4 regions of the Pseudoalteromonas sp. MMG006 genome follow, and region 1 is predicted to be linked to each of the others. Evidence: predicted binding sites of a transcription regulator. Region 1 holds the regulator's gene; each other region holds the start of a gene.
The links. The regulator LexA, encoded in region 1, represses DNA repair genes until DNA is damaged. The targets are predictions, from matches to a motif close to TACTGTATNNNNATACAGTA.

Region 1 (7,906 bases):
GGCGCTAGTTTAAAGCCTTGAAATTAAAATATAAACCTATTTAAAAATCCTTTTAAGCCTTAAATTTTGCAAAAGTAGCAACATGCCGCATAAACAAAATAGCACGCTGGTGGCTGCAAAGCTGATTAGTAAAGGGTTGTTAAAATCTTCTCGCTCGTCGTAATCCATTATGTGCAGCATCCAAAAAAAGTCGAATATACGCCATAGAGTGCTGCGAACAGTAATCACTTTGCCGTTAATTGCATTTAAATACAGCGTGGTATTAAAGGTGTCGTTAAATTGTACTTGCCACACATTTGTTTTGTATCCGACCTCTCGAGTCCCTTGTTTTAAAAGTGTGGTACTTACTGGTTTAGCGTCGATGAGTAAATGGGCTTGCGCATTAGCGGTAATTTGTATTTTAGTGGGTGGTTCAAAAGGGCGACCCGTTAAACCATTAAAGCTTTGCTGTTCGATATTATTGATAACAGTAATAAGTGGGGTAGTTAAAAAGTTTTCAAATGTTATTTGAGTGGGGTTAGCCACTTGTGAAGTAATATCATCGAGTGATGCGGGGTAGTCTGCTTGTGTAAATGGGTTTGTCAGTGTGCGCTTAGCAAGGTGCTTGCCGTGCACATAGTCAAGTGGAATAGCGCTCATAACTAAGCCACCTAAAAGCCAAGCTAAAATTTGTAAGGCAAGTAAATAGCCTAGCCACTTATGTAATTTGCGTGCACGCTTAAATATTTTTTTGCTCATATTTATCTTCTTATTATTTTTAGCGTTAGTTTATTATAGCTTCCCATGCTTTTGCTGCGGCATTTTGTCGCAGTTTTTCATAAGTTTATAAATATGAGGCTTTAATGGCATCAATAGATTTTAGTTAATTTTAGCTTTCACGCAGTGCATTTATTAATTCTTGTTTACTCATTTTAGAGCGCCCGCTAATACCCACTTCTTTTGCTTTATCGTATAACTGCTTTTTTGTGCGTTGCTCATACTGAGAGGCTTTGCCGCCTTTAATAGCTGTTTTGTGGGTATTACTATTGGCAATACGTGCTGCTTTTTGTTTACTCATGCCTTCATCGCGAAGTGCATCGTACTGATCGTCATTTTTAATTTGTGGACCATGATCTACCATTTTAATGCTCCTTAAAAATCGTTATTTACACAGTGTGTGTATTAATTTCATTGTTTAATTGTAAAACTAAGCGATTAAGCCTGCTTAGTTAAAACGAGCAAGTTAGGTACCAAAAGCGTTTAAAAGTGTATTTATGAAGATAAAGCAAGGATTACTGCTTTGTTAATTTGGTATAAAAGTAAAACTGCGTTAAAGTTTGCGATGAAACTATAAGAGGGTAAAAAGCAGACAATGTCGGAAATTCAATTTTTAAATGTAGATCTAGAGCTTGAGTCTAAGCATGATATTAGCGCCTTAGTGGCAGACTTAAAGAAAAACGCGACGGTTTTGCATTATGATAAAGACGAATATCGTCAACTTGCGCGTATTGAAGCCTCAGGTGAAATATCAACACCAGATAAAGCGATTAACCATTTGTGCGAGCTTATTGAGTCGTGTTCACGTAATGCGCTTAAACAATGGCTCAGCTGCTCGCGAAGAACGTTTGATATTGGCTTTGAATCGGGCACGTCGCCTAAATGCTTTAACCAAGCCTTACATGCAGACACACTGCTACGTATATCTGCGATTGGTGCAGGTATGGAAATTACTATTTATCCTATAGAAAAATAATAATAAGTAATTATCTGCGCTCTACAACTGCTGCGGTCATTTTTGATACGCAGCACAGCTCATTGCGGCTATTTGTTATTTTTATTTCCCACACAGAACTACGTTTACCTATATGAAAAGCCCTAGCGGTTGCAGTTAAAGTACCATTGCGAGATGCTTTTAAATGGCTCGCGCTAATTTCCTGCCCTACACAATAAAACTTTGTAAAATCGACAACAAAATTAGCAGCATAGCTTGCTACTGTTTCAGCAAGTACTACATTTGCACCACCGTGAACCATCCCCATAGGATTATGATGCTCAGGAATTGCTGGCATAGTAGCAACTAGGTAATCGTCACCAATTTCTGTGACTTCAATACCCATGGTTTTCATTAATGTGCCTTGGCCGTTAATGCCTTCCTCTAACTGTTTGCAAAGCTCTAAAGTGATGGGTTGGTGCCAAATACTCATAATTACTCCTTTGAATTAAGACCAAGTTTATTGCACTTTATAAATGTGAATTTTATAAATACCTAAAATGTACACATATGCTTTTAGTTTAGCTATTTCAAAGCAGAATTTAAATTTGCGATTTTTATTTAACTGTATATACTCACAGTTAAATGTACTGTATGGAAAACCAGTTGTATGCGACCATTAACGAAACGCCAAGCTCAAATACTAGAACTCATTAAAGTTTTTATTAAAGACACTGGTATGCCTCCTACACGTGCCGAAATAGCGCAAACATTAGGTTTTAAAAGTGCTAATGCAGCAGAAGAGCACTTAAAAGCGCTTGCCAAAAAAGGTGTAATTAAGATGAAGCCAGGCGCAAGCCGTGGCATTCAATTAATTGAAGAAGAAGAGCCAGAGCAATTAGGCTTACCTCTTATAGGGCGTGTTGCTGCAGGCTCACCTATTTTGGCGCAAGAACATGTTGAGAGCCATTGCAAAATAGATCCTTTAATGTTTAAACCTGCCGCCGATTTTTTACTTCGTGTAAATGGCATGAGTATGAAAGATATTGGTATTATGGATGGCGATTTACTGGCTGTACATCGCACTCAAACAGCTGAAAATGGACAGGTTGTGGTTGCACGAGTAGATGAAGATGTAACCGTAAAACGCCTAGAAAAAGCAGGCCGTAAAGTATTGTTACACGCCGAAAACGAAGAGTTTACGCCAATAGAAGTAGACCTTGAAAATGAGTCTTTTAATATTGAAGGCTTAGCAGTAGGCGTAATTAGAAACGCCGATTGGATGTAATTTCTAGCCTATATTAGATAGTAAATTTATAAATGCGCACTTTTTAGTGTGCATTTTTGTTTTAAAAACCCACCTTTTAGCAATACTAAAACAGCTATATAGGTATTTAAGCTGTAAACTTTTTTGCACTCGCAGTTAACTCTTCTTTCATGTGATACACCCCCTATTTTTACTCGTTTTTTGATTATTAAATTGTATTTATGTTGGTCTAATTAAGGTAAATTCAAAATATGAGTAGGTTGTTTTTTATACTAAAGCTTGCTTGTTGTATGTTTTTTAGCTAATCATTAATGTGCTGAACCAACAATAACTCACAACTTTTAGTTTTGAGCACACACACAATACATACCCTTTGTTGGTGCAGCTCTACCAATTAATTACACAAATAAGATTGGTTAAATAATAAAAATAACGAATAGGCGTTTAAGCCGTATGCCTCTTCGCTTTGCACTCGCAATAGCATCAAAGGAGCCGTCACATGGGTAAACTGACCTCTACCGTGTGGCTTGTATTGATTGTTTTTTCGCAGCATGTAATGGCAAATAGCCAATACAATATGCGCAAAGGCGTAACCGATATAAGCAATAATGTATATCAGCTACACATGACCATATTTTTAATATGTTGTGTGATTGGGGTGATAGTGTTCGCCATTATGTTTTGGGCACTTATTCATCATCGTAAATCTAAAGGGGCGGTACCTGCCCAATTTCATGAAAGCACTAAAGTAGAAATACTTTGGACTGCCATTCCATTTGTTATCTTAATTGCCATGGCAATCCCTGCCACTAAAACACTTATTGCAATGGAAGATGCCAGCAAAGCTGATTTAACCATTAAAATTACGGGTTCGCAGTGGAAGTGGCATTACGAATATATGGGGGAGGACGTCGCGTTTTATTCTATTTTATCTACCCCTCAAGATGAAATAGCCAACCTTGCAGATAAAAACCCAAATTACTTGCTTGAAGTTGATAAGCCATTAGTGCTGCCAATTAATCAAAAAGTACGTTTTTTAATGACCTCAGATGACGTTATTCACTCTTGGTGGGTACCTGATTTTGCCGTTAAAAAAGACGCCAACCCCGGCTTTATAAACGAAACATGGACCAACATTAACGAAGAAGGTATTTACCGAGGACAGTGCGCTGAGCTGTGCGGTAAAGATCATGGTTTTATGCCAGTGGTGGTTGAGGCTAAATCGCAGAAAGATTTTAACGCTTGGCTTGCCGATGCAAAACAAGCAAAGCAAAAAGCGGCATTAGCCGATGCAGCACTGCTTGATAAAACGCTACCAAAAGAAGAGTTAATGACTTTAGGCGAGCAAGTGTATATGGCAGGTTGCGCCGCGTGTCATCAGCCAACGGGCATGGGCTTACCAGGCGTATTTCCTGCACTTAAAGGCAGCCCCATTGTGCTGGGTGATATAAAAGATCACATAGATGTTTTGATCCATGGTCGCCCTGGTACTGCAATGCAAGCTTTTGATAAACAGTTATCAATAAAGCAACTTGCGGCAGTAATTACCTACAAACGCAATGCGTGGGGTAACGATACGGGTGATGTAATTCAACCTAGTGAAATTCAGGCAGCACTTGATGCTGATGGGGAGGCGAACTAATGAGTAGCATAGTAGAAAAATCTAATGCCAATGAAGCTCACCACGGTCACCATCCTGCAAAAGGCTTTAAGCGCTGGCTTTACACAACCAATCATAAAGACATTGGCAGTTTATATTTAATTTTTTCGCTGACGATGTTTTTAATTGGCGGCGCTATGGCCATGGTCATTAGGGCTGAATTATTTCAACCTGGGTTACAGCTAGTTGAGCCTCATTTTTTTAATCAAATGACCACTGTACATGGCTTGATTATGGTATTTGGTGCCGTTATGCCAGCCTTTACTGGCCTTGCTAACTGGATGGTGCCATTAATGATTGGCGCGCCAGATATGGCATTACCAAGAATGAATAACTGGAGCTTTTGGATATTACCCTTCGCATTTTTAATCCTGCTGGCTTCTTTATTTATGCCTGGCGGTGGCCCTGCATTCGGCTGGACTTTTTACGCCCCACTTTCAACTACTTACAGTAACGATAATACTGCGTTGTTTGTATTTGCCGTTCATATTATGGGTATCAGCTCAATTATGGGGGCAATCAATGTAATTGTGACCATAGTTAATTTACGTGCCCCGGGTATGACATGGATGAAGCTTCCGTTATTCGTGTGGACATGGCTAATAACTGCATTTTTGTTAATTGCTGTTATGCCTGTACTTGCGGGAGCTGTGACCATGGTGCTCACTGATAAATACTTTGCTACTAGCTTTTTTGATGCGGCCGGCGGTGGCGACCCGGTTATGTTTCAGCACATATTTTGGTTTTTTGGTCACCCTGAAGTATACATCATGATTTTGCCAGCTTTTGGCATTATATCGACCATAGTACCTACCTTTTCACGTAAAAAACTATTTGGTTATGCGTCCATGGTGTACGCCACCTCATCCATTGCACTACTTAGTTTTATTGTGTGGGCTCACCACATGTTTACCACAGGTATGCCGGTGGCTGGCGAGCTATTTTTTATGTACGCAACGATGCTTATATCGGTGCCAACGGGAGTAAAAGTATTTAACTGGGTAGCCACTATGTGGAAAGGCTCAATTAGCTTTGAAGTCCCCATGCTATTTAGTATTGCCTTTATTGTGCTGTTTACCTTAGGGGGCTTTTCTGGGCTGATGTTAGCCATTACACCTGCTGATTTTCAGTATCACGATACGTACTTTGTGGTGGCGCATTTTCACTATGTATTAGTAACCGGGGCCATCTTTTCGATAATGGCGGGTGCTTATTACTGGCTGCCTAAATGGACCGGTAATATGTTTAATATTACTTTGGCCAAATGGCATTTTTGGCTATCACTTGTCAGTGTAAACGTACTATTTTTTCCTATGCACTTTGTAGGACTTGCCGGTATGCCTAGGCGTATTCCCGATTATGCGCTGCAGTTTGCCGATTTTAACGCCATTATAAGTATTGGTGGGTTTGCATTTGGTTTATCGCAGCTTTTATTTGTGGCCGTGGTAATTAAGTGCGCCCGAGGTGGCGATAAAGTGCCTGCAAAAGTTTGGGATGGTGCCGAAGGTTTAGAGTGGGAAGTTGAATCGCCAGCGCCGTATCATACCTTTTCTACACCACCGGAAATTAAGTAATGACTCACGCGCCGCTACTTAAACGCTTAGTGCTTATTTGCATAGGTATGTTTGCTTTTGCTTTTGCCTTAGTGCCCTTATACGACGTATTTTGCGATGTAACAGGGCTAAATGGTAAGCCATCGCTTGAGAAAGCAAAGCTAAGTACACAAGTAACTCAAAACCGCGAGGTAGCGGTGAGTTTTACAACCCATGCGCAAAGTGGCGCGCCATTTGTTGTTAAGTCAAAAGAATACAGTGTTGCTGTTAAACCCGGCGCTATGCGTGAGGTAATGTTTAGCGCTAAAAATAACAGTAACCTCGATAAAGTAATGCAAGCTGTGCCCTCGGTTTCTCCCGGTAAAGCGGCTAAGTATTTACATAAAATTGCCTGTTTTTGCTTTGATCAGCAACCACTAAAAGCAGGGGAAGAACTTGAGTTTAAACTACTTTTTTATGTCGATACCGCATTACCAAGCGATATAGAAGAGCTAACTTTATCGTACACCGTATTTGATATTAGTGAGCAGCTAGTAGCGAGCAATAACTAGCCTGCATGTCTAGTGCAAAACTAGGAGCAAGTAACATGAATCAAGAATATGAAAATTACTACGTACCAGAGCAAAGCCCTTGGCCAATAGTGGGCGCTATTGCTTTATTTTTTATTGCGGTAGGTGCTGCATTAACGGTTATGAGTGCCTCAAAAGAAGAAGGTGGGAGCGGCGTTTACTTGCTATATGTTGGTATTGCCGCGCTTTTATACATGCTTTATAGCTGGTTCAAAAATGTAATTACTGAGTCCGATCAAGGCTTATATTCAGCGCAAATGGATCGTTCGTTCAGACAAGGTATGAGCTGGTTTATTTTTTCTGAAGTAATGTTTTTTATGGCCTTTTTTGGCGCGTTATTTTATGCACGAATATTATCAGTACCTTGGCTTGGAGGTGCAGGCAATAATGCGATGACTAACGAGGTTTTGTGGCCCACTTTTGAAGCGGTTTGGCCGCTAGTGACAACGCCAGCAGGGGATACAACTCAAGCTATGGGTTGGCAAGGCCTACCGCTTATTAATACGCTTATATTACTCGCTTCATCGGTTACTTTACATTTTGCCCACGTAGCAATGGAAAACAATAAACGTACGCCACTTAAAGTATTTTTAGGGGCAACTATTTTATTAGGTGTTTGCTTTTTGGCTCTGCAAGTTGAGGAGTATATACACGCCTATAACGATTTAAATTTAACGCTTGATGCCGGTGTTTACGGTAATACGTTCTTTTTATTGACTGGTTTTCATGGCATGCATGTAACCCTTGGCACTGTACTGTTACTGGTTATATTTTTACGAATATTAAAAGGGCACTTTACTAAAGATAAGCATTTTGCATTTCAAGCTGCTGCTTGGTACTGGCATTTTGTAGATGTGGTATGGCTGTGTTTATTTGTATTTGTATATGTGCTGTAGCATTTATTGGTGAATTATTAGCTTTAATAAAGTCAAATTTAAGTGCGGCAATTACCATAATTAATACAACAACAGAAAACATCACTCGGCGGCCTAAAAAGTGAGACATAGGCCGTCCATCTGTTTTACCCGATACCATAATAAATAAAGCTCTAAACAAGTTAAAAAGTATAAATAATAACAACAGTACGATAATAATTTTAATAATCACTGGGTTGAACCTTATGCAGTTAATTTTATGGCACAAACAAGAGCTTAGCTCAATAATCAC
Region 2 (7,906 bases), on a different contig from region 1:
GTTTATCGGCTGCAGCTTTAGCGGCAGTTTCAGCCTCTTGCTTTTGCTTTTCAGCTTGTTTAGCTTTAGCACGCTCTTTTTGCTCAATTGCACGAGCTTTTTTAGCTTCAGCCTCAGCTTGGGCTTTTTCTTTCTCTTTCGCCTTACGCTGTTGCTCTAACTTTTTAATATTACGCGCTTCGGTTTCACGTTGCTTTCGTGCATTAGCCGCTCGACGTTCTAAATCGCGAATACGTTTATCTTCTGCACGTTTTTTAGCATCTTCTTTCTTTTGTAGTTCAGCAATTTTTTGCTCAACTTGCTTTTGATCAACCGTTACTGCCGATACTGCTTTTTCAGGCGTTGGAATAGCCGAATTAAGTGTAACCTCCATTACTTTTGGCGCAGGTGGATGAATGTTTGCAGTTGCCCACAAAAAACCACCTAACCCCAAATGTAAAAGTACTGACTTGATTATAGAACTATTCATGTTACTACTGTGTCCCCTCAAAGGATTCCGTCATTAAACCCACAGATGGTACGCCAGCATTCTTTAAAAAGTCCATTAATAACAATACTTCTTGGTACGATACCTTACCTGAGCCTTTAATCATTACCGGCACATCAGGATTTTTCATTAGTTGTAACTTAATAACGGCAGCTACATCTAACGCTTCCATTGGCTCTTCAGGATCAGTGCCTATACTCACATAGTACTTACCCGCAGAATCAATTGACGCAATAATTGGTGGCGTGTCTTTAGTATCGACTAAATCCGACTCTTCCATTTTTGGTAAATCTACTTTCACACCATGCGTGATAAGCGGTGCTGTAGCCATAAATATTATTAGCAATACCAACATTACATCAATGTAAGGTACTACATTAATTTCTGCGACCGGACGACGCTTTTTACGCTGATACATTCGCTTGAGCCTCTATTTGGGTAGCTGCTTGACGGTGTAAAATATTTGCAAACTCTTCCATAAAGTTAATGTAATGAGATTCTAGTTTTTCAACTTTATTAGAAAAGCGGTTATAAGCAATAACAGCTGGAATAGCCGCAAATAAGCCCATTGCAGTTGCAATCAATGCTTCAGCAATACCTGGGGCTACCATTTGTAATGTTGCTTGTTTAACTTCGCCTAGTGCAATAAAGGCATTCATAATACCCCACACCGTACCAAACAAGCCGATGTATGGACTAATAGAACCAACCGTTGCTAAAAACGATAAACTTGATTCTATTTTTTCAATCTCGCGAGAAAGTGCAACGCGCATTGAGCGGTGCGTGCCTTCCATAACAATGCCTGCGCTTTGAAATGTATTCTTTTTATGGCGTGCAAACTCTTTAAAGCCTGCTGTAAATAGCGCTTCAATACCATGAGATTGACCACTACGCGACGAAATTTCGTTGTACAGTTTGCTTAGGTCAATACCTGACCAAAATTTTTGTTCAAACTTTTTAGCATTAGCCAACGCATCTGATATCGCTTTTTTGCGCTGAAAAATAATCGCCCACGACATAACCGACATGGCAACTAGCCCTAACATCACTAACTGAACAAGCAAACTGGCTTCTAGAATTAGATCTAAAAAATTAAGCCCTGATCCCACGTTAAACTCCTAAATAATTTCAAAATACGGCAAATTGGTTCATTTGTGTAAATACGACCGTCTACGCGGTCAAAAGTTGCATCTAGTGTATCTAGTCCATTTCAAGCTGACAACGATATTGCTATGAATAAGCAACAAAAAACGTTAAAAATCATCTTTATTATGCTTTTGTATCTTTATTAGGTTTTTATAAAACCCAGTCTATTATTTTAATGCGGGTAAAATGCTTAAATATATGCCTTAAACGTCATAAAATGCACCGTTTATTCAATTTTAGCGCATAAACACTCAAAACTACTTTCAAGCGACCTAATCGTAATAGTAAAACTAATACTGAGCTAGAATGAAAAATATTACTTAAGTTATAATTTTCATCCACTTATAAAATTAACGATTAATTAACGCACAAATTTAAAACAACGATAAAACTCATAGCATTAGTTTTTTTAATCTGAAAATGCAAATTTTCTAGTTTGAATAAAAAAGCAATCTTACGTATTATTCTCCTATACCGAGCTGACGCACTAAATGAAAGATTTTTCGTTAAGTCGAGTTCTTAGTAATAGGATATTTTGTCGTATTACATTGTTTTACTCTTTTTGGATAAAACCAACATTAAGTAAAACGTAGTTCCCCTGGATTACTTCCTTCAACTTGTTGTTTGCCCGCATTATATGCGGGCTTTTTTTTGCCTAAATTTTAACTACTAGCCCAAGAAGGGTTAATTGTAATGAACGCAATTTTTCTCTAGCTAAGAACAAATGAATATCATTAGCTCAAATTGATTGATACGCAGCATAGCCACGCCAGTCTTAACGTTAAGTGAATTACAAACTGATTTTAATTTTTTGATTACATTTGCAACAAAGCGGGTGACAGTTGATTATATTTTATAAAAAATTTACAACTAGGCAGGAGTCAGCCCACTACATTTACTGCTGCAGGCTGCACTAATTTAGTCTTGTTTTGGGAGTAAACCAAAATGATGATAAGCATTGTCAGACACGATTCGCCCGCGCGGAGTACGCTGAATAAAGCCTTGTTGAATTAAAAAAGGCTCTATTACATCTTCAATGGTTTCTTTTTCTTCACCGATGGCAGCTGCTAAGTTATCAAGCCCAACGGGCCCGCCCATAAACTTTTCTATAATGGCGAGTAAGTATTTACGGTCCATGTAATCAAAGCCGCTTTTATCAACATCAATCATATCAAGCGCTTGCTCAGCAACATTTGCATTTACTGTTCCGTCTGACTTTACTTGTGTGTAGTCGCGTACGCGGCGAAGTAAACGGTTAGCAATACGTGGCGTACCACGAGAACGCTTTGCAATTTCAGTTGCGCCATCGTCGCACATTTCTAAATCGAGGTAATGTGCTGAACGCCCTACAATATGTGATAGGTCGGCTACAGAGTAAAACTCTAAGCGCTGCACAATGCCAAAGCGGTCTCTAAGCGGTGACGTTAGCGATCCTGCTCGCGTAGTCGCACCAATAAGCGTAAATGCAGGTAAATCTAATTTAATAGAACGCGCAGCTGGGCCTTCGCCTATCATAATATCAAGTTGGTAATCTTCCATTGCTGGGTAGAGTATTTCTTCAACTTGTGGGCTTAGCCTGTGTATTTCATCAATAAACAGTACATCGCCCTCTTCAAGGTTGGTAAGTAGCGCAGCTAAGTCGCCGGCTTTTTCAAGTACAGGGCCTGAGGTTGTTTTAATGCTTACGTTAAGTTCATTAGCAACAATGTTCGCAAGCGTTGTTTTACCTAAGCCTGGCGGGCCAAATATTAATAAATGATCGAGCGCCTCGCCTCGGCTACGAGCAGCTTCTATAAAAATTTCCATTTGCTGCTTAACATGTGGCTGACCTCGGTAGTCGGCTAACAGTTTTGGCCTTATTGCACGATCGATGGTGTCTTCGTTGGTTTTTTCAGTCGCGTCAATTAAGCGATCCGCTTCAATCATGGGTTACTCACAACATTGATTTTAAAGATTCTTTAATAAGAACCTCAGTGGACATATCTGGTTTACTAACCGATTTTACTGCTTTTTGCGCTTGTGGCAATTTATAACCAAGTGCAACCAATGCTGATACCGCATCATCGGCGGCATTATTAGCAATTGTGGCATCGCTCATAGGCTCAATAACAGCATTGTCGCTAAACGGTGTAAATAAGTCATTGCCCCAATCTTTTAATCGGTCTTTCATTTCAAGTACTAGGCGTTCAGCGGTTTTTTTACCTACACCAGGTAGCTTAACTAAAGACGTAGCGTCTTCGTTATTTACACAGCTCACAAATTGCTTAGCCGACATGCCCGATAATATAGCTAACCCAAGTTTAGGCCCAACTCCGTTAGCTTTTAATAGCTCTCTGAATAGTGCGCGTTCAGTTTTATTATTAAATCCAAATAATAACTGTGCATCTTCGCGTACTACAAAATGAGTATAAACTATGGCGTTTTCGCCAATATTTGGTAAGTCATAAAAGCAGGTCATTGGCATTTGAACTTCGTAACCTACACCGCTTACTTCTAATAAAATTTCGGGTGGTTGTTTTTCGACTAAAATGCCATTTAAGCGGCCAATCATAATTATTTCCTTAAACGTCCTCTAACGGTTTTGCTTGCGCTACCCGCTAGTTTAATTAAATTTTGTTCTGAGTGTGCATGGCAAATAGCAATAGCAAGTGCATCGGCTGCATCAGCCTGAGGCGTACCTGGTAATTTTAAAATATTTTTTACCATATGTTGTACTTGCGATTTATCGGCGCCGCCGTTACCCACCACGGCTTGTTTAATTTGCCTTGCTGAATATTCAAATACCGGTAAATCAGCCATAGAAGCGCCTACAATAGCGGCTCCTCGCGCTTGGCCTAGTTTTAAAGCCGAATCGGGATTGTGCGCCATAAATACTTTTTCGATGGCGAAAGTTTCTGGCGAAAATTGTTCGATTAATTGCGTGATCCCTTGGTAAATCATTTTAAGCCTGATAGGAAATGGATGATCGGCCAATTTTATGCAGCCACTGCCTAAGTATGTGAACTTAGCGCCCTGATGCGCCACAACACCATAACCGGTTAATCGTGAGCCAGGATCTATCCCTAAAATAATAGCCAAACAGGGCTCCATTATTGTTATTTTTTAATTATGCTAATAATGCCAGAGCACTGTATAAATTACCAGTAACAAGTAAAAACAAAAACGCCCACAAATTAAGTGGGCGTTTAATGATTCAAAGTATAGCTTACGCCAATGCGCGAACTAACCCTTGAGTATTTTGTTTAAGTTTACTGGCAATCATAAAGTAGCCAAGCGCGGCCACAAATACACCACCCGATACAGGCCCTATAAGCCAAATAGCGGGGTGTAATTTGCCTGCTAGGTCAAACATCTGCTGTTGCACAATTAAAAGCGCGACATCACTAAATAGTGCCGCAACAAAACCCGCTAAAGCACCCAATATTAAAAACTCATATAACGTCGCATTTTTAATTAAGCGCCCTTTAGCTCCCAGCGTTCGCAAAATTACAATTTCTTGCATACGCTCGCCTAAACTTGCCTGTACTTGCGATATAAGCACCAGCGCACCGCACAATACAACTATGGCAAGTACAAACCCAATAGCTAACGACACTTGCTGAATAGTTGTTTGAATTTGTTTAACAAAATTATCAACATCAATTGCGGTTATTGTTGGGTAAGTACGTAATAACTGGCTAAAGTCTCGTTTTTGCTCTGGCTCTATACGCACCGATGAAATATAAGTCGCCGGAAAATCTTTAAGTACGTCGGGGCTTAAGATTATAAAAAAGTTAGGTTTCAGGGTCGCCCAATTTACTTTACGAACGCTAGTAATTTTAGCGTCAAACGACTGTGCACCAATTAAAAATGTTAAAGTGTCGCCTATTTCAACGTCTAAACGTTCTAACATTGACTCCTCAACCGATGCTTCACCTACTACACCTTCACCAAACCACTGCCCTTTTATAATTTCGTTTTGAGCTGGGACATCTTTAAGCCACGTTAGGTTTAGCTCACGGCCAATGCCCGAGCGAGCTTCTTCGTCTTTTTTCTCGTTGTCTTGCAGCGATACTTTACGTGCAACCAACTCGCCATTTACTGCATTTACACGCCCACGAATGGTTGGATAAAAGTCTGATACCTGAATATCATTTTGCGCTAAATATTCATTTACTGGCTCAAGCTCATTTTGCGTAATATTCACTAAAAAGGCATTAGGCGCATCAGCTGGAAGCTGCGATTGCCAATCAGAAATCATGTCATTTTTAAGTACAATTAAGAACAACAACAATTTAATCGCTAACGAAAAGCTAATAAGCTGCACAGCATTTACGTTTGCACGCTTTTGAATAGACGCAATAGCCAAAGACCAGCTGTTACCTGGTTTTAATCCCAGTTTACGCCCACCACCAAATATAAGTTTAGAGAGTAAAAACAACACTCCAATAAGCGCTAAAGTAGACACAAACAAAATAAGGGTAATTTTTATATTGTTACTAAAAAGCCACATTAATAAAAACACCGTTAGCGCACTCATACCTAAATGCATTCGGCTTACTGCTAACTGATCACCTAAATTACGGCGCAGTACTCTAAGCGGCGGGATATCAAATAAATCAAATAACGGCTTAATAGAAAACATAACCGCACATATTACGCCTGTACTTATAGCGATTAACCAGGGTTTAAAGCCACCTAAAGGCAGCTCCATTCCCATACTTTTTGATAAATAGCTCGTTGCGATTTCTTGCAAGCCATAACCAATTAATAAACCAATAGACACCGCCATTACACACACTAAAAGCAAATGCAGCATGTATATTTTACGTATAGTTGAACGGCTTCCTCCTAGCGTTTTCATCATCGCTACGGGGTCGTACTGGCGCTCACAATACCGTTTTGCCGATACAGCAATCGCCACTGCAGCTAAAATAATACCCAACAAACCGGCTAGTAGTAAAAAACTCTCTGCACGGTTTAAGCTCTTAGAGATTGGCGATTGGCGGTCTTTAACACCGTACCACTGCTGGTTTTCAGCCATTTGTGGCTTTAACCATTCGTAAAAGCTATTTATGTCAGCCTCATCACCTGCATAAAGCTGGCGATAATAAACACGACTACCAGGCTGAATAACCTCTGTTTTTGACACGTCAGCAATATTTATTAGTACACGACGACTACTCGAAAACACATTAAATGGTGCATCTGGCTCTTCTACAATTACTTTTTCAACATTAAAAAGGGCTGCCCCTAGCTCTACTTGTGCGCCTATATCAATATTTAAGCTATAAAAAACTGACTCGCTTAACCATACATTGCCAGGTGCAGGCCCGCCCTGGGCAATAACGGTTTCACCCATCAAGCTGTTTTTAATTTTTAACTGCCCTTTTAACGGGTATTCGTTTGAAGCTGCTTTTACTGAGCTAAACTGCATTTCGTCGTTTGCAAAAAGCATGGTATCAAAATATACCATTTGTGCTGTTTGCAGGTTTTGCTCTTTTGCTTTGGTAATAAAAGCAGTATCGAGTGTATGAGCACTTGCAAGTACACGGTCGGCGGCTATAAACGCACTACTTTTTTGTGCAATACTTTGTGCGATGCGCTCAGTAACCATAGAAAGAGTAAGCACCGTTAATACAGCAAGCGCAATTGCTGCGCTTATAACAGTAAGCTCGCCACGTCTAAGCTCTCGCGCAAATAATTTAAGCGCTAACTTAGCCCACATTTGCAGTATCCTCAGCTTCACTTTTAACAAGTAATCCGGCTTCTATTTGAATAATATGTTCACACTTTTTCGCAAGTGCTTCATCGTGCGTTACTAAAATAAGCGTAGTGCCGTGCAGAGTGTTTAAATCAAATAAAAGTGATTCAATCATTTTGCCGTTTTTACTGTCTAAGTTAGCCGAAGGCTCATCAGCAAAAAGAATTTTTGGTGTGCCAATAAATGCTCGCGCAATTGCTACACGTTGCTGCTCACCACCAGATAGCTGCGACGGATAATGATCAACCCGATGGCTAAGCCCTACTTTTTCAAGTAACACAAGCGCTTGCTCTTTTGCATCGCTTTCGGCTGCAAGCTCTGCCGGCAACATAACGTTTTCAAGCGCGGTTAAACTCTGTACCAACATAAAAGATTGAAAAACAAAGCCCACTTTTTCCGCTCTAAGTGCTGCGCGCTGCTCTTCGTCTAAATTATGAAGCGGTGCACCGTCTAAAAATATTTCACCATTGCTTGCTGTATCAAGCCCTGCCAATAAACTAAGCAACGTAGATTTACCAGAACCCGACGTA
Region 3 (7,906 bases), on a different contig from region 1:
CGCAAGAATAACGCGTGTATTTTCAATAACTAAAAAAGTAACTTGCTTTCCAATACGAGAGTCTACTTTAGCTTGTGCGTTTATAGCATCGCTTAGTGAATTATTGGCTAACTGAGAAAAGTCATCACTAATAATAATAAGTGCATCGTGAGAAGAAGAATCAAGGCTTGCACTAAGAGTAGGTGCAGCGATTGCTTGAGGATATGCCATAAGTAAAGCTCCTGTAATTAAACATAAGGAGGGTATTATCGTCGATATAAAAACACAAAACCAGCCAACTGCGATAAGCAAATTTTACTCTGGCAACTTGGTGTTACAGCAAAAAGTGCACTCTAATCTAAAATGCTCAATTGTAGATTTAAGTTAGGCTCATTTTTTACGCCAACCCCAATCCCTAAAAGGCGTACCGGTTGTTGCATACCTCGCTGATACGCTTTACTTAATAACTCAGTAAAAATATCGGTATTTAACTGATGGTGTGCCTGATCAGCACTGGTGACTACAAAATTTGCAAACTTCACTTTTACACTAAGCTTATTAATTTTGTTTTGTAGCTGCTGCTTATTAAGGCGAGTAGTCAACTCCTCTAATAATTTAGGCAGCTGTTCTAAACATTCCTGTAAACTATTTTTATTGTATTCATAAGTGTGCTCCACACTTAATGATTTACGTACTCGCTCTGTAGATACAGCCCCAATATATTCACCCGCGCATTTTTGATAAAGTGATACACCAAAATTTCCCACATGTTGCTGCATCCAATTTACGCCTTTTTCGCGTACGTCTTTACCTGTATATAGCCCTTTTAAATTAAGCTTTTCTAAAGTCACTTTCCCAACCCCTGGAATTTTACCAAGCGGTAAGTTATTTAAAAATGCATCTACTTCATCAGGTAAAACCACAAATTGGCCGTTGGGTTTATTTTCATCACTGGCTATTTTGGCAATAAATTTAATGGGTGCCACACCTGCAGAGGCTGTAAGCCCTGTATCGTTATAAATATCGGCTCTAATTTGCTGAGCGATTAACGTAGCACTGCCTTTACATGCTGTGCTGTTTGTTACATCTAGGTAGGCCTCATCAAGTGAAAGAGGTTCTATTAAATCGGTGTAGCGTTTAAATACAGCACGTATTTGACTAGAAATGTCTTTGTAAACAGCCATGCGCCCAGGGACTATTACTAGGTCTGGGCATAACTGTTTAGCGTGGTAATTAGACATAGCAGAGCGTACGCCGTACTCTCTGGCTATATAATTTGCAGTAGAGAGCACGCCACGGCGGCTATTACCGCCAATGGCTAAAGGAACGCTAGCAAGCTTTGGGTTATCTCGCATTTCGACCGCTGCGTAAAAGCAGTCCATATCGATATGAATAAACTTTTTCATCACCACAAACAACTGTTTATTTATACAGCCATTATTATAGAATCATTTTTAATTAGCAAGTCTCATTAACTACAACGGTTGCTAAAAGCGTTTAGGTTTTTTAAAACAGTGAAGCAAAAACAAACTCCAATAAAAAACCTGCTGCTAATAATATTATGCCACCTGATGCATTGCCCATTGCGTAACGAGCAAAAGACGCTACAAAAACCAAACTAGCTAAAGCCCAATTAATTCAATTCTACATATGTGATCTCATGTGTACTGTGCCTGTGTAACTAAACTGAAAACCCAAATTCAATTAGGTACAATGCTCTCACAAAAACATAAAATTAATTATCTTGAGCTAGTTACACCATGTTGATAATCTATTTCATTTAAAACTAAGAGTATAAGTACATGCAAAGGTTCAAAGATAAACACCCTATCCATACTGATATTACAGTAGCTTGGGCTGACATGGATGCACTGCAACACGTGAATAACGTAGTGTACTTACGTTATTTTGAAATCGCTCGTATCGACTTTTTAAATAAAATAAACCTATTTGATACAATAAAACCAGGCGGTGTTGGTCCGGTGATAAGCGAAAATAACATTCGCTATAAACGCCCTGTTACCTTCCCTGATACTTTAACCGTTGGTATTACTATTTCAGATATAAAAACTGATCGTTTTTTAATGAATTACTCAGTATTTAGCCATGCTCAGCAAGCAGTTACGACCACAGGCTCTTCTTTGGTGGTGATGTTTGACTTCAAAACAGGGCAAAAAGCGGCTATTTCTGAGCCATTATTATCGGCCTTAATTAGCCACTCTCAAGATCTTACTTAACCTGAACTTTGGTTAAGAGATTTACTAACGTTTTAAATCATAGTGATATTTGAATTATTTCTCTAGCTAGCCTATTGCAAGTAAATTCAACGCAGTTAACACTGAAAATAGCAGCTAGAGATAGATTTATTATCCAAAGCTCAGGTTAATTAATTTAAGGATTTTAAATGCAATACAGTCCGTTAGGCAGCAGCGGTGTAGATGTTTCAAGGGTATGCTTAGGCAGCATGACATGGGGTAAGCAAAATACCCAAAGCGATGCCGATGAGCAAATAGCTTACGCACTAGAGCAAGGCGTTAACTTTATTGATACCGCCGAGATGTATGCAGTACCACCTTCACCTGAAACTTACGGAAAAACCGAAGAAATTATTGGTGACTGGCTTAGCCGTAATACCCAAAAACGTGGCGATATTGTACTTGCGACAAAAATAGCAGGTAATGGTTTATCATGGGTCCGTGAAGGTAGCGATATAACACGCAGTGCAGTAACAGAGGCTGTTGATAACTCGCTTAAGCGCTTGCAAACCGATTACATAGATTTATACCAGTTGCATTGGCCTAACCGCTCTACCCCGCACTTTGGCAGACAATGGCCTGGCAAACTAACTTTCAGTGATGTAGATACCGAGCAGCAGCAAGCCAGTATGTTGGATATTTTAGAAGGCCTGAACGATTGTGTTAAAGCAGGTAAAATTAAGCACTGTGGGTTATCAGACGATACGCCATGGGGCATCAGTCAATTTGTAAGTTTAGCTAAAGAGCATAATTTACCGCATATGGTGTCTATACAAAACGAGTTTAGCTTAGCGCACGCAAAGGATTGGCCATATCTAATTGAGCAATGCATACATGAAGATATTGCTTATTTACCATGGTCTCCACTAGCAGCAGGCTTATTAACAGGTAAGTACTTAAATGGTGCTCGCCCTGAAGGATCTCGTTGGACTTTTATGCAGCGTAACGGCATTTTTAGAGACACTCCGAATGCTCAAAAAGCGACGCAACAATATGTTGATTTAGCTCATGCTAACAACATAACGCCCGCTCAGCTTGCCCTTGCATGGTGTAACCAAGTAGACGGCGTTACTTCATCTATTATTGGCGCTACAAGTAAGGCTCAGCTTAAAGAAAATATCGATGCATTTAACATTACGCTTAGTCGCGAATTACTCGATGATATAGCGACTGTATTTAAAGACTACCCAATGCCTTACTAGGCCACGTTGTTATAAAATAAAAGCATATTAAAGCAGTATTTATATACTGCTTTTTTTATCAGAAAATTTGCCGAAAAACACTCTCAAGCTATAATTAATTCATCTTTAACGAATTAATACTTAATGAGTTATGCTGAAAAACCCTTTTTTATTTATTAGTATGTTTAGCTGTTTGACTGCGCCTACTTGGGCAGGTGAAAACATGCCAATAAAAGAAATTATTTGGCTGCAAAGCTATACGCCGCCTTTTCACATAGCTAAAAGCGAACATACACCTCAAGGCGGTATTTGCGATAATTTAACAGAACAATTAATGGATGAAATTAGTGATGTAAAACACACTCGCTTAATTGTCCCCCAAGAGCGCATAAATAAATATTTAAATGAAGGACAAAATATTTGCTTTCCATGTGTTATCCACAAAAAAGTAAATAATCACTTATTTAACTATTCTGCACCTACCACGGTTTATCCGCCATTTAATATTATTACCACTAAAAAGTTAGCTCCAGAGCTTAATAAGAAACATGGTTCACCTATTAAACTCATTAACCTTCTTGCTGATAATTCATATGTTTATGGCCAAGCAGCAGCTAGAAAGTACACTGATAAAATAAATAAGATAATCGAAAATACCACAGCCCAACACAAAGCATCTTTAAGTTGGAGTAGCGAGAACGAAAGCCAAGCAGTTATATCGCGTTTGAGTCGTGGTTTTTTAGATTACTCTATCGACTACCCATTTATGAGCGACTATTTTGTTAATCACAGTAAATTTAAAAACGTGGTGAGTTTAGCAATTGAAGAGGATAGCCGAGAGTATGTGTTAGGTGCGGTGGGCTGCGCAGCTAATGCACCTAACAATTTTGCAGCGCAAGCAATTCACAAAATAAATCAAGCACTAAAAAGCAAAGTGCTCAATAGTGAAAAGTACCAGCAAAGCCAACAGTTTTGGCTTAAACAGAGCTTTCCTGAGTTCAACTCCCACTTTAAGCAACAAGTGTTGCCTATTACTGAGCAACCCACTGCTGAGTTAGCAAGCACTTCTCATTTGAGTAAAGACTAACCGTAAATGTATTCCCACACTTAATCTCACCCACACCCGATGGCGTACCTGTCATAATAATATCGCCATCTTCTAAGCTCATAAATTCGCTTATCTCTGTAAGTATCTGCTCAGGCTTGTACAACATAAAGTGAGTATCACCTTGCTGAATTACCTTATCGTTAATTTTAAGCTCAAAAGTAAAGTGCTGCGCAGCATCACTGTGCTCAACAAAATCAGTTAAAATAACAGAGCTGTCAAATGCTTTTGCCCGCTCCCATGGCAGCCCTTTATTTTTTAACTTACTTTGTACTGTACGCTTAGTTAAATCTAGGCCTAGCCCTACACCTGCAATCTGCTTATTTTTAATTACAAAACAAAGCTCTGTTTCATAATGAAGTACATCGTTGTTATGTTCAGATAAAAGGGTGCTCGTAATTGCACTATTTGGCTTGTTAAATAAAACCATTTGTTCGGGTGTTTCGTTATTTAGCTCTGCAATATGAGCGGTATAGTTACGCCCAACACATACCACTTTAGTAGGTGTTAATTTCTCAGTTCCTAACTTTATTGATTGCATATAATTACATCTCCGTTATGAGCTAATTAGTGTTTCTAACAAGCTTAAGTTAATAGGTTTTAGTAAAACACGGTCTATATTTAAATCTTTGATCTCTTTAGGATCAGGCTCAGCACCACTTACAATAACCAATCTTAACTGGGGGTAACGTTCATTAATTTGCTCTCCTAAATCAACACCTCGACCATCGGGTAAGTGCATATCTAGCAGTACTTTGTTGAATTGTCGGTCATGATTGAGAATTTGTAAACATTGCGCGCAGCTTGAGGCTATAACCGTTTCAACACCCAAACTTTCGAGTAAAAGTTGTGTGATTTGTGCGGCATCATGGTCATCTTCAACAAGTAAAAAGCGTTGTTTTTTCTCTGTTAGCACTTTATCTGACGCAATATTTTTAGCCTGTGGCGCACACTCAGGAGCAATTAAATAATCTTGTAAGCATTGATATAAAACGCTGCTGTCTACGGGTTTTGGTATTACGTCGTTAAAACCAAGTGCAGCAAGCTCTTCATGTATTCCTTTCATGGTAGCCGCTGTCAGCGCGATAATAGGCCCTTTATAACCCATTTTTCTAAGTTCGATGGTCGCTTCTTTACCACCCATTACTGGCATATGAATATCAATAAAAATAATATCGTATGGCGCTTTATAGGCATCAGCTATACGTACTTTTTCAAGCGCTTGCTGGCCGTGTTCTGCATAATCAACCCGAGCGCCACATGTACTTATCATATGCCCTACCAGCATACGTAAGTCGCGTAAGTCATCAACAACTAACACACGCCCATGTACTTTACAGGGTGCAGATTTACTTTGTAACTGCGGTGCGCTACTAAAATTAAGCGTTTGACGCTCTACTTTACTAATATCACCCGGATAAACCGAAATAGTAAAAGTAGAACCTTTGCCTATTTCTGAATGTAAATCTATACACCCGTGCATTCTATTTAATAGCTCAGCACAAATAGCCAAACCTAAACCTGCGCCCCCAACAGAGCGAGATTCAACATCGGCTATTTGTTCAAAAGGTTTAAAAATAAGTTGTTGTTTTTCAGGCGCTATGCCCATCCCAGAATCTTTAATACTAAAAAATAGCATTTCAGTATCATCAACCCATTGTGTCCATACTTTTACGACAATTTCACCTTTATCGGTAAATTTAACGGCGTTATTAATTAAGTTAATAAGTATTTGGCGCACGCGTGTTGCATCTAGCTTGGCAACTAAAGGGAGAGGTTTTTCAGATTCAAAGCGTAAAGCAAGGCCTTTATCAAGCACTGACACCCGCATTAATGTATACACATCAGCAAGCATACTATCTAAATTTACTTCGCTAAGCGTAAGCTCTAGCTTATCTGCAGCTATTTTTGATAAATCGAGTACGTCGTTCAACAAACTTAGTAAATGTTTACCGTTTCGATAAATAACACCCAATTCGTTTTCGGCTTGGTGGCTAAAGTCACTTTGTAATAATAATTCGGTGTAACCTAAAATCGAAGAAAGAGGGGTACGTAATTCATGGCTTAAATGAGCTAAAAACCTATCTTTTGAACGGTTTTCAGCTTCTGCTTTTAAACGTTCTACTCGCTCGCCTTCTACATCTTTACGCGCTAACGCGTAACGAATAGCACGCGCAAATCGACTCGAGCTCATTTCAGTTTTTATTAAATAATCTACTGCACCTGCATCGAGTGCGGCAGAGTCTAGCTCGTCATTAGATTGCCCAGTTAACATTATGATTGGGCCGCTAAAACCGTTAGCTATCGCTTTTTTTAAAACGCTTAAGCCATCAGATGCGCCTAAGCGATAGTCGAGCAAACAAATATCGTGCTCATTTTTACTCAGCTTTTCAATTGCTTGCTCAGGAGAGCTTATCCATTCTACATTAAACTTATGTGAATCTAGTTGTTGTAAATAGTCGCAGGTGAGTATGTAATCATCTTCATCGTCTTCTACTAGCAGCAGCTTAGTCACTTTATCTAACATAGAATCTCCCTTTAATCGTTAAATGTTGATGGTAGCTCTACAAACTCTACCCAATACTTTCCTAACGTTTTCATTAGCTCAACTAGGCCATCAAATGTTACTGGTTTAGTAATGTAAGACGCAGCACCTAAGTTATAACCTTTTACCATGTCTTCTTCTTGCTTAGACGTGGTTAAAATTACAACGGGAATACCCTTAAGATTAGGATTTCCTTTGATAGCTTCAAGGGCTTCTCTGCCGTCCATTCTTGGCATATTTAAATCAAGTAAAATAAGCCCAGGGCGCGGTGATGTTGTTTTATCTTCAAACTTACCGCGACGCTCTAAATACTCTAATAACTCAACGCCATCTTCTACAAAATGAAGTTCGTTTAAAACGCGGCTCTCTGCAAGTGCGTCTTGTGTTAGCAAGCGATCATCTTCATCATCGTCTGCCATTAATATGGTGATTGGTTTTACTTTTGAATACGGCATTTACGCCTCTCCTTGCAAAGTGAAAAGCGATGCTTCCACTGGTAATTTTATAGTAAAGGTTGCACCTTCACCTTCTATGCTTTGAGCGTTTATAATACCACCATGACGCTCAACTATACGCCTACATACCGAAAGCCCGATCCCTGTGCCTTTGTACTCTGAGCGCCCATGGAGACGCTGAAAAGGTACAAATATTTTATCTGCATATTCTTGCGAAAAGCCTATGCCATTATCTTTAATTGTTACTACCTGCCATTGAGTATCAACATTTAACTCTTCACTAAACTCATTCACATCCTCATAGGTAATATCAATACGAGGAGTAGTGCCTGCTTTTCTAAATTTAACTGCATTAGAAAGTAAGTTTAAAAACAGCTGTTGCATCT
Region 4 (7,906 bases), on a different contig from region 1:
TGTTAGCGTAATTACTTAGGGCGTAGGTAAATAAGGGGGATTAATGCAGTTATTTACACCCAGATTAGCGATGCGGCAGTTAAATAATAAAGATTGGCCGCTATTTTTACAGCTGCACAGAGAGCCACAAGTGCTGCGTTACTGTTATGACATGCCTAGCGAGGCCTTTGTACGTAATCGATTTGAGCTGCGCGTAGGTAAGTGGGATACACGCTCGAGGGACCCATTGTGTTTAGTTGTCACCGATAAAGTTTCAGGTGTTTTACTTGGCGTGACCGGTTTTACTTATGATGGAGATACAGCAGAGCTTGGATACTTATTTATGCCAGAATATTTTGGTCATGGTTACGCCACCGAATCATTAAGGGCAGTGATCGATTGGGCTTGGAATGAGTGCAAAATTCATCAATATAAAGCCGTGGTAACACGTGGCAATGTTAATTCTGAAAAGGTACTGAGTAAGTGTGGTTTAACGCATACAGATACGCTTCAAAGTGCACATACAATTAGTGGTAAGCTGTATGATGATTTGGTTTACACATTAAAGCTTTAGGATATTTTAATGGGCTAGCAACCTAGCCCCAAAATGCCTACAAATGAAGTAAAATAGCTTGTCTGTCTTTCTCAGGCATATTTTCTACAACTAGATTGAATGAGTTATCAATCATTCTCTCTATTTCGCCTTGTGGAATAGTGCCGTCTAAAATAACAGTGTTCCATAAACGTTTGTTCATGTGATAGCCAGGGATCACCGCCGGGAAAATTTCACGTAAAGAAAGTGCCTCATCAGGATCGCACTTTAAATTAAGCCACCAAATAACTTCTCCGTCATCGTTTGTTTCACCATCATTGCCAACAGCAAGAGTGGCAAACATTTTATGATTCACTTTATAAACGTCAACCTCCTGTGCAAATGGTTTTGTAACCTGCACAAGTGGTTTTTTAATTAAATACTCATGTACTTTAGTCTGGTCCATGATCCATTCCTTGAAGTCATACTCGGTAAAGCTACCATAGCAGTTTTTTGTTCATTTGATTATATGTATTTTAGTATAAATTAGAATTTTGCAAGCTAATACAACCTAATACAGTAAATGCATATTATAAGATCAACTTAATTGTTGAACAAAATCTAGTTCGTGGTATGTTTCTGCCAATCACAAAAATAATAGGAATACACACATGCCAAAGGCGAGTGAAGTTAAAAAAGGTACGGCTATTGATTTTAATAATCGTGTTTTAGTTGTAAAAGATATTGTGCGCTCTGTGCCACAGGGGCGTGCGGGTGGTAGCTTATACCGTATGCGTTTATACGATGTAGTAACCGGCGCTAAAGTAGACGAGACATTTAAAGACAGCGATATGTTAACGCTTGCCGATTTAACTCGTCGTGAAGTGATGCTTTCTTATGTAGATGGCGACGAATATGTATTTATGGATAACGAAGATTACACGCCGTATAACTTAAATAAAGACGCAATAGCAGAAGAAATGCAATTTGTTAACGAAGAAACACAAGGCGTGCACGTTATTGTTATTGATGGCGCCCCAGTAGGCCTTGATTTACCTTCAAGCGTTGAGCTTGTCGTTGAAGAAACAGACCCATCAATTAAAGGGGCTTCAGCAAGTGCTCGCTCTAAACCAGCAAAGCTTTCTACTGGCTTAACTATTTCTGTACCAGAGCATATTTCTACAGGCGATCGTATTCGCATCAATACAGTGGAACATAAATTTATGGGCCGTGCTGAAAAGTAATCCCAAACCTTTAGCTTGATTAAAGAGCTAAAAACAAAAAGGGAGTAACGTTAGTTACTCCCTTTTTTATATTTTTTGATACGATTAGCTTGCTTGTTGCTCATCGTCTTTAATTGGCGCTACGTTATCAGCTTTTTTACTTTTTGTAGGTGATTTAGCTGCTGCAGGCTCTTTGCTACCTTTGAGCACAGCCATAAAGTCATCTTTACTTTTTGCAATTTCAAGCGCTAATGATTCGACTTGTTGCTCGCTTAACGGCACGTCTACCTTTTCTAACATCAGTTCAAGTGACTCTGCTATATCAAGCATTTTGTCATAGGCATCAGCTTCTTTTTTGGTAGTAAACGTCATGCGCTCAACTCCGTTTCGTTCTACAACATATTTAACAACAACAGCCATGATTTCTCCTGCAAGCTTGCGTGGTACTGTGGTTTATAAAAACCATTATATTACTGTTTTTATGTACAGTAATGGTTTGCGAAGGATTTTGCAAGCTAAGAGTATTGATTTCCACTGCCTTAGATTTGACAAAAAACGGTAACTTTACTTTAGTTAAGCTGTCACTTTGTTGTACCAGCTGCATTTTCAGGATTTCGGATCATGGTGATAATGCGTTTAGGTACTCTTTAAGTGACGAGCTTTTTTGTTCTTTATTTATTGATTTTCCTGAGCAATATAAAACTTAGAAGAAAATAAGAAGGACAAAGAAATGAAAATCTTAAAAAGCTTACTGGTTGTAGCTTTATTATCTTTAATGCCCATAACAGCTGCAATCGCACAGTTACCAGAAATAACTAAGCAAACACCGCAGCTTGAAACCGTGAGTATAAATAATGCAGATGCTGCAATGCTTGCTCAGTTGCCGGGTATAGGTAAGAAAAAAGCCCAAGCCATAGTTGATTATCGTCAAGAAAATGGTGATTTTGAAAATCTAGATGATTTATCAAATGTTAAGGGTATTGGTGAAAAACTATTAGAAAAACTAGAGGGTAAAATATCGCTTTAATTAGCTATAACCAGAGCGTTAACTGCTCTGGTTATATTCTTCTAAGGCTTTTGCTAAATGTTTTTTTGCAAAGTTAATTTCAATAGGTGTAGTGAGCAATGGGTAGCAAAGCCCGCCAAGGATTAAAAACGGAATTAAAATCCAACCTTTAAACACGGTAAATATTAAAAATAATGGGCTAAGTAATACGAGCTTTATAATTCGAAGTAATACTTTATCGGTAGGTGAAAGCATACTCAAAGATAAGGCAATTACCTGCTGACGTTGACGTATTTTTAACTGCTTTAACTCATTTATTTGGCTTGAAAAAAAGGTAAACATATTAAATCGACTTTTTAATTATTAGGCGGCAAGTTACTAAAACAAACAGCGTAACTGTAAATAGTGCAAATATTATTTCCATCCAAGCTGGCATGCTTAAGCTCATAAACTGCCAATCTATGTTGCCACAATCACCCGTTGCCTGAAAAAAACTTGGGATCCATTCATGAAGTGGCATAAAAGGAGGAAAGTTAGGCTCAAATTCGCAGCTAAATGCAAAAGGATCTGTAGTGGTTTGCATGTCAATATGCTCACGAGCTATTAGGTAGCCCCACACACTCGATACACCCCACACTAAATATGCAAAGGCTCTTACAAGTTTGCTTTGAGGTTTAGTTGAGCCAATAATACCCGCGCCTAATAAACCTAATACAGCAGTACGTTGATAAATACACATAATGCATGGTGCTAAGCCCATCTGGTATTGAAAAAACAGTGCAGTGACTTCTAGTAAAAATATAATACCAGTAAATAAAAGCCATGGTGAACGTTGGGTAGAAAGATGTGCGAGCCAGTTCATAAAAATTCCGCATTTAAATAAGACGTTAGATTATGTACTAGGATAAAGTAAGCGGCAACAAAAAGGGGAAAAAAGCTACCAAATCACTTTTTTTAGGATGAGCTAAATGGTTGCTTGTAACAACTTTTGCCTTAGCTAATTGTTGCTCAATACATTGTGCTAGTAAACATTTGATTATATCGCTCTACTTTTACGTTTGCTTTTGAGGTGTTTTAATGTTGTCTAAATATTCAAGTAAAACGTGTTGTTACTAAGGTGTATCTTTTAATTTTTAATATATTTTAATTACTGGCAACTAATTAATATAAGGTATTAAGCGTAACAAATGCATTGATAGTGACTATGTACCTACAATGAACGGAGTAAGCTAAAAATACAAAAGATGACTATTTTATGCAAAGTTAAATTTGAATATTTGCTAATTTGAAATTTCTACTCATTTGCTTGGCTAATATAACTTACTTTACTTGTTAGTTGTGTTTCGTCTGGTACAATCTGTCAGTTATTCGTGAAAAACGATAAGTGTTGATTAATTCGAGTGGGAATTGAATGAGAATTTTTAAAGCGAAAAGCCCAGCAGGTTTTGCTGAAGAATATATAGTTGAGTCTATTTGGAATGGCGATTTCCCTCCAGGTTCAATTCTACCAGCAGAGCGAGAACTTTCAGAGTTAATTGGCGTTACAAGAACAACTTTACGTGAAGTATTACAGCGTTTAGCCCGTGATGGCTGGTTAACCATTCAGCATGGTAAGCCTACCAAAGTGAATAATTTTTGGGAAACGTCTGGCTTAAATATACTTGAAACATTAGCGCGCCTAGATGAAGATAAAATGCCAGAGCTTACCGATCAGCTTTTATCCGCCCGTACTAATATAAGTGCTATTTATACGCGTGCCGCTATTAAGTTAAACCCAGAGCGTGTAATTGAAATTTTATCAGAATGCGACGAATTAGAAGATACAGCTCAAGCATTCGCAGATTATGATTATAAAGTACATCATGAGCTTGCAGTGGCCGGTAACAACCGTATTTATGTACTTATATTAAATGGCTTTAGAGGTTTTTACTTTAAGATTGGTTGCCATTACTTTTCAGATGCGGGCACTCGTGAGTTAGCGCGTCAATTCTACAAAGATTTAACTGTTCTTGCTCAAAATAGAGAGCATGACGGAGCTATTTCAATGATGCGTAAGTTTGGTCATCAAACTGGCGAAATTTGGCAAAAAATTCGCGATGATATGCCTTCCGATATAATGGATTAAATTAATATTAAAAACCTGCTTTTGCAGGTTTTTTTGTATCCGAAAAATGGTATTTAACTGTGTTCGGTATTTTCGATTGTTCGCATCGTTAAATACGATTGTTCTTTTATGTCGAATAACTCTAGAATGCGAAATAATTATATGTTTGCGCTATTGGTTTTTAATTTTTAGCGCCCATATAACTATCAGTATTGCGTTAGCAATCTAAAACAAACTCAAAATATTTGGAGAATAAAATGGGTGTATTAGTAGGCCGCCAGGCACCAGACTTTACCGCTGCAGCTGTTCTAGGTAACGGTGAAATTGTAGATAGCTACAACCTTCACGAAACAATTAAAGGTAAAAAAGCAGTAATCTTCTTTTACCCACTAGATTTCACGTTTGTATGTCCTTCTGAACTTATCGCATTTGATAAGCGTTTTGAAGAATTTAAAAAGCGTGGCGTAGAAGTAATTGGTGTTTCTATCGATTCACAATTCTCACATAACGCATGGCGTAACACGCCTGTAGCTGACGGCGGTATTGGTAAAGTTCAATACGCACTAGTTGCAGACGTTAAACACGAAATCTGTAAAGCATACGACGTTGAGCACCCAGAAGCGGGTGTTGCATTTCGTGGTTCTTTCTTAATCGATGAAGAAGGTAACGTACGTCACCAAGTAGTGAACGATTTACCACTTGGCCGTAACATCGACGAAATGATCCGTATGGTTGATGCTTTAGCATTTCACAGCGAAAACGGCGAAGTTTGCCCAGCTGGTTGGACTGAAGGTAAAAAAGGTATGGACGCAAGCCCTGAAGGTGTTGCTAAATTCCTATCTGAAAACGAAGGCGAGCTATAATTTAGCCCTTTGCTTTTAATAAAAAACCGCCAAATGGCGGTTTTTTTGTTTTAAGCATAGCCCATTCTAAATGGGTTTTAGCTAATTAAAACGAGAAGCTAACTTTAGTATAGAAGTAGCGGCCTCTAGGGTTGTGTACACCTGAAGCATAACCGTATAAATCAGCGTCACCATCACCAATTGCAAATGGTGGCTCTTCATCAAATAAGTTATTTACACCTAACGATACTTTAGTTGAGTCAGACACTCGGTACGATGTTTGTAAATCTACCAGTGCTTGTGAGTCAACCATACGAGATGTATTACTATCAAAGTCTAAATTACCGTCAAAATCAATATCAGGGGTATCTTCAAACTCACCTACATAACTGATGTTTAGGTTTGTATTAAACTCGCCAATTTCCCAGTTTGTAGAAAAAATCCAGCGATGTTCAGGGTAGCCGTATTCACCGGTGTAATCGCGACCATCTTTTTCAAATTTGTCTTGGTATGCCCATTCTAAGTTAAATTTAAGTAGACCTAAGTCGTCAAGTGAGTGATTGTAGTTAGCTGAAACATCAACACCAGAAACCTCTTGCGAAGAAACGTTTTCAAATGTGCTGTAAATTTTTTGAATTGTACCAAGGCTATCGCCACCTGTAGGTGCTAAACGCACACATACAGTACTATCTTGGTTATTACACTCAGAGTTATAAATTGGACCAAACTCTTGCTCATCAATTTTGTTATCTTGAGTGATACTCCACACATCGATACTTAAACCGAATTCAGCTGTAGGCGCCCAAATGAAGCCTACATTCCATGATTCTGATTCTTCAGCTTCAAGGTCAGGGTTACCAGCAAATTCAATATTGTAATCAAGTGCATCACAATCAAGGCCGGTTGCTTCACAGCGGTATGTATCTACAAAGAATTGGCTTTCTTGAGATGGACCCAAACCAACTTGTGCCAAAGAAGGCGCTCTAAAACCTTGTGCCCAAGAGCCACGTACTGTGATTTCATCAGTAGGCGCCCAGCGAAGAGCTACTTTAGGGTTCGTTGTTGTGCCAAAGTCACTGTAGTCATCGTAACGACCAGCAAGTTGCAGCTCTAAATTATCAGCAAGAGGGATAGAAAACTCAACATAGGCTGCGTATTGTTCACGATTTGCAGACGCCGATACAGACTCAGTACCGAATATTAAACCACGTTGAAATTGATCATCAGGAATGTCATTCACATCTTCTTCACGGTATTCAATACCTGCAGCCATCATTACTACGTCATCGCCAAAACTAAAAGCTTCGCCTGTAATGTTTGCATCAAAAGAGGTCATGTGAGACTCACCACGACGCACTAAGCTTGTTGTAATACGATCAATTACAGCAGGGTCGTTGTATGTGCCACCAAATGGGTTGTAGTTTCCTGCATCAATTTCTTGTTGTAAGAAATCAGTACGAACCCAGCCTTGTGTTCTATCACCTGTTTGAAGTGATTTACTACGGCCTTTTTGTACCGCGGTTTCCCAGCTCCAGTCGTTAAATTCACCTCTAAGCCCTGCAACAAAGCGAAGCGTATCTGATTCAATATCCCATTGGCGTGCGCCAGCATCAACTGTACGGTAACGACCAATTTGAATGTCTTCACCAAATGGATTGTTAGGGTGATTCGCTGGGACAGTTAAACCTGCATCTTCATCAAGTGGAGTAGGGGCTCCGGCTGCAACAGACGTATTGTGCTGTACTGCCATTTCTAAAAAGCCTGTAATGCCATTGTCAAAGTTATATTCAAATTGAGAAATAGCACCTACGCGCTCAGACTCTGGTGCAATATAACCGTATGGGCCGTAATCAAATAAACAACTACCGCTTGAAGTTGCGTTTTCTGCAGGACAAGCCGGATCAATTGTTTTAACACCATCTACATAAAAATATCCCGGGAAACCACGAGATGAGCGAAAATCCTCACCCCCATAAGGTGACTGATTTGCTGTACCTAAGCTGCCCATTTCATCAGATGATAGTGAGGTGTTTTTAAAGTAATCAATGATCACAGAAGCACTACTTTTCTCGCTAGTAGTACCCCATACTAAGCTTGCTGTTGTTTCTTCATAATTTGGACCATCAGTACCACCGTAGCCCAAATTGACTTCAACACCGTCAATGTCTTTTTTCAAAATAACGTTTACAACACCCGCTACTGCATCTGAGCCATAAATGG

Region 2: a site for LexA is predicted at 4,760-4,779, ahead of ruvC (crossover junction endodeoxyribonuclease RuvC). Genes of this name have one in related genera too.
Region 3: a site for LexA is predicted at 1,396-1,415, ahead of dinB (DNA polymerase IV). Genes of this name have one in related genera too.
Region 4: a site for LexA is predicted at 2,206-2,225, ahead of J8L73_RS01900 (YebG family protein). Genes of this name have one in related genera too.

Annotation. Positions count from the first base shown of each region.
Region 1 covers NZ_JAGJEJ010000014.1:69,663-77,568, reverse strand. Annotated here, with positions in the region: gene J8L73_RS13670 (hypothetical protein) at 37-738, opposite strand; gene J8L73_RS13665 (Rho termination factor N-terminal domain-containing protein) at 869-1,120, opposite strand; gene J8L73_RS13660 (hypothetical protein) at 1,352-1,732, shown strand; gene J8L73_RS13655 (PaaI family thioesterase) at 1,743-2,183, opposite strand; gene lexA (transcriptional repressor LexA) at 2,361-2,978, shown strand; gene coxB (cytochrome c oxidase subunit II) at 3,457-4,599, shown strand; gene ctaD (cytochrome c oxidase subunit I) at 4,599-6,191, shown strand; gene J8L73_RS13635 (cytochrome c oxidase assembly protein) at 6,191-6,721, shown strand; gene J8L73_RS13630 (cytochrome c oxidase subunit 3) at 6,757-7,635, shown strand; gene J8L73_RS13625 (DUF2909 family protein) at 7,538-7,846, opposite strand; gene J8L73_RS13620 (SURF1 family protein) at 7,860-7,906, shown strand, end outside.
Region 2 covers NZ_JAGJEJ010000007.1:142,896-150,801, forward strand. Annotated here, with positions in the region: gene tolA (cell envelope integrity protein TolA) at 1-469, opposite strand, end outside; gene tolR (protein TolR) at 474-905, opposite strand; gene tolQ (protein TolQ) at 892-1,596, opposite strand; gene ruvB (Holliday junction branch migration DNA helicase RuvB) at 2,552-3,559, opposite strand; gene ruvA (Holliday junction branch migration protein RuvA) at 3,567-4,184, opposite strand; gene ruvC (crossover junction endodeoxyribonuclease RuvC) at 4,187-4,711, opposite strand; gene J8L73_RS09505 (FtsX-like permease family protein) at 4,839-7,340, opposite strand; gene J8L73_RS09510 (ABC transporter ATP-binding protein) at 7,330-7,906, opposite strand, start outside.
Region 3 covers NZ_JAGJEJ010000037.1:1,388-9,293, forward strand. Annotated here, with positions in the region: gene J8L73_RS18890 (leucyl aminopeptidase family protein) at 1-210, opposite strand, end outside; gene dinB (DNA polymerase IV) at 333-1,385, opposite strand; gene J8L73_RS18900 (thioesterase family protein) at 1,782-2,216, shown strand; gene J8L73_RS18905 (aldo/keto reductase) at 2,384-3,436, shown strand; gene J8L73_RS18910 (ABC transporter substrate-binding protein) at 3,639-4,502, shown strand; gene J8L73_RS18915 (fumarylacetoacetate hydrolase family protein) at 4,447-5,061, opposite strand; gene J8L73_RS18920 (hybrid sensor histidine kinase/response regulator) at 5,077-7,047, opposite strand; gene J8L73_RS18925 (response regulator) at 7,059-7,520, opposite strand; gene J8L73_RS18930 (sensor histidine kinase) at 7,521-7,906, opposite strand, start outside.
Region 4 covers NZ_JAGJEJ010000001.1:407,971-415,876, forward strand. Annotated here, with positions in the region: gene J8L73_RS01885 (GNAT family N-acetyltransferase) at 44-553, shown strand; gene J8L73_RS01890 (MmcQ/YjbR family DNA-binding protein) at 591-977, opposite strand; gene yeiP (elongation factor P-like protein YeiP) at 1,183-1,755, shown strand; gene J8L73_RS01900 (YebG family protein) at 1,840-2,154, opposite strand; gene J8L73_RS01905 (helix-hairpin-helix domain-containing protein) at 2,465-2,761, shown strand; gene J8L73_RS01910 (DUF6170 family protein) at 2,780-3,082, opposite strand; gene dsbB (disulfide bond formation protein DsbB) at 3,084-3,602, opposite strand; gene fadR (fatty acid metabolism transcriptional regulator FadR) at 4,152-4,865, shown strand; gene J8L73_RS01925 (peroxiredoxin C) at 5,102-5,707, shown strand; gene J8L73_RS01930 (TonB-dependent receptor) at 5,793-7,906, opposite strand, start outside.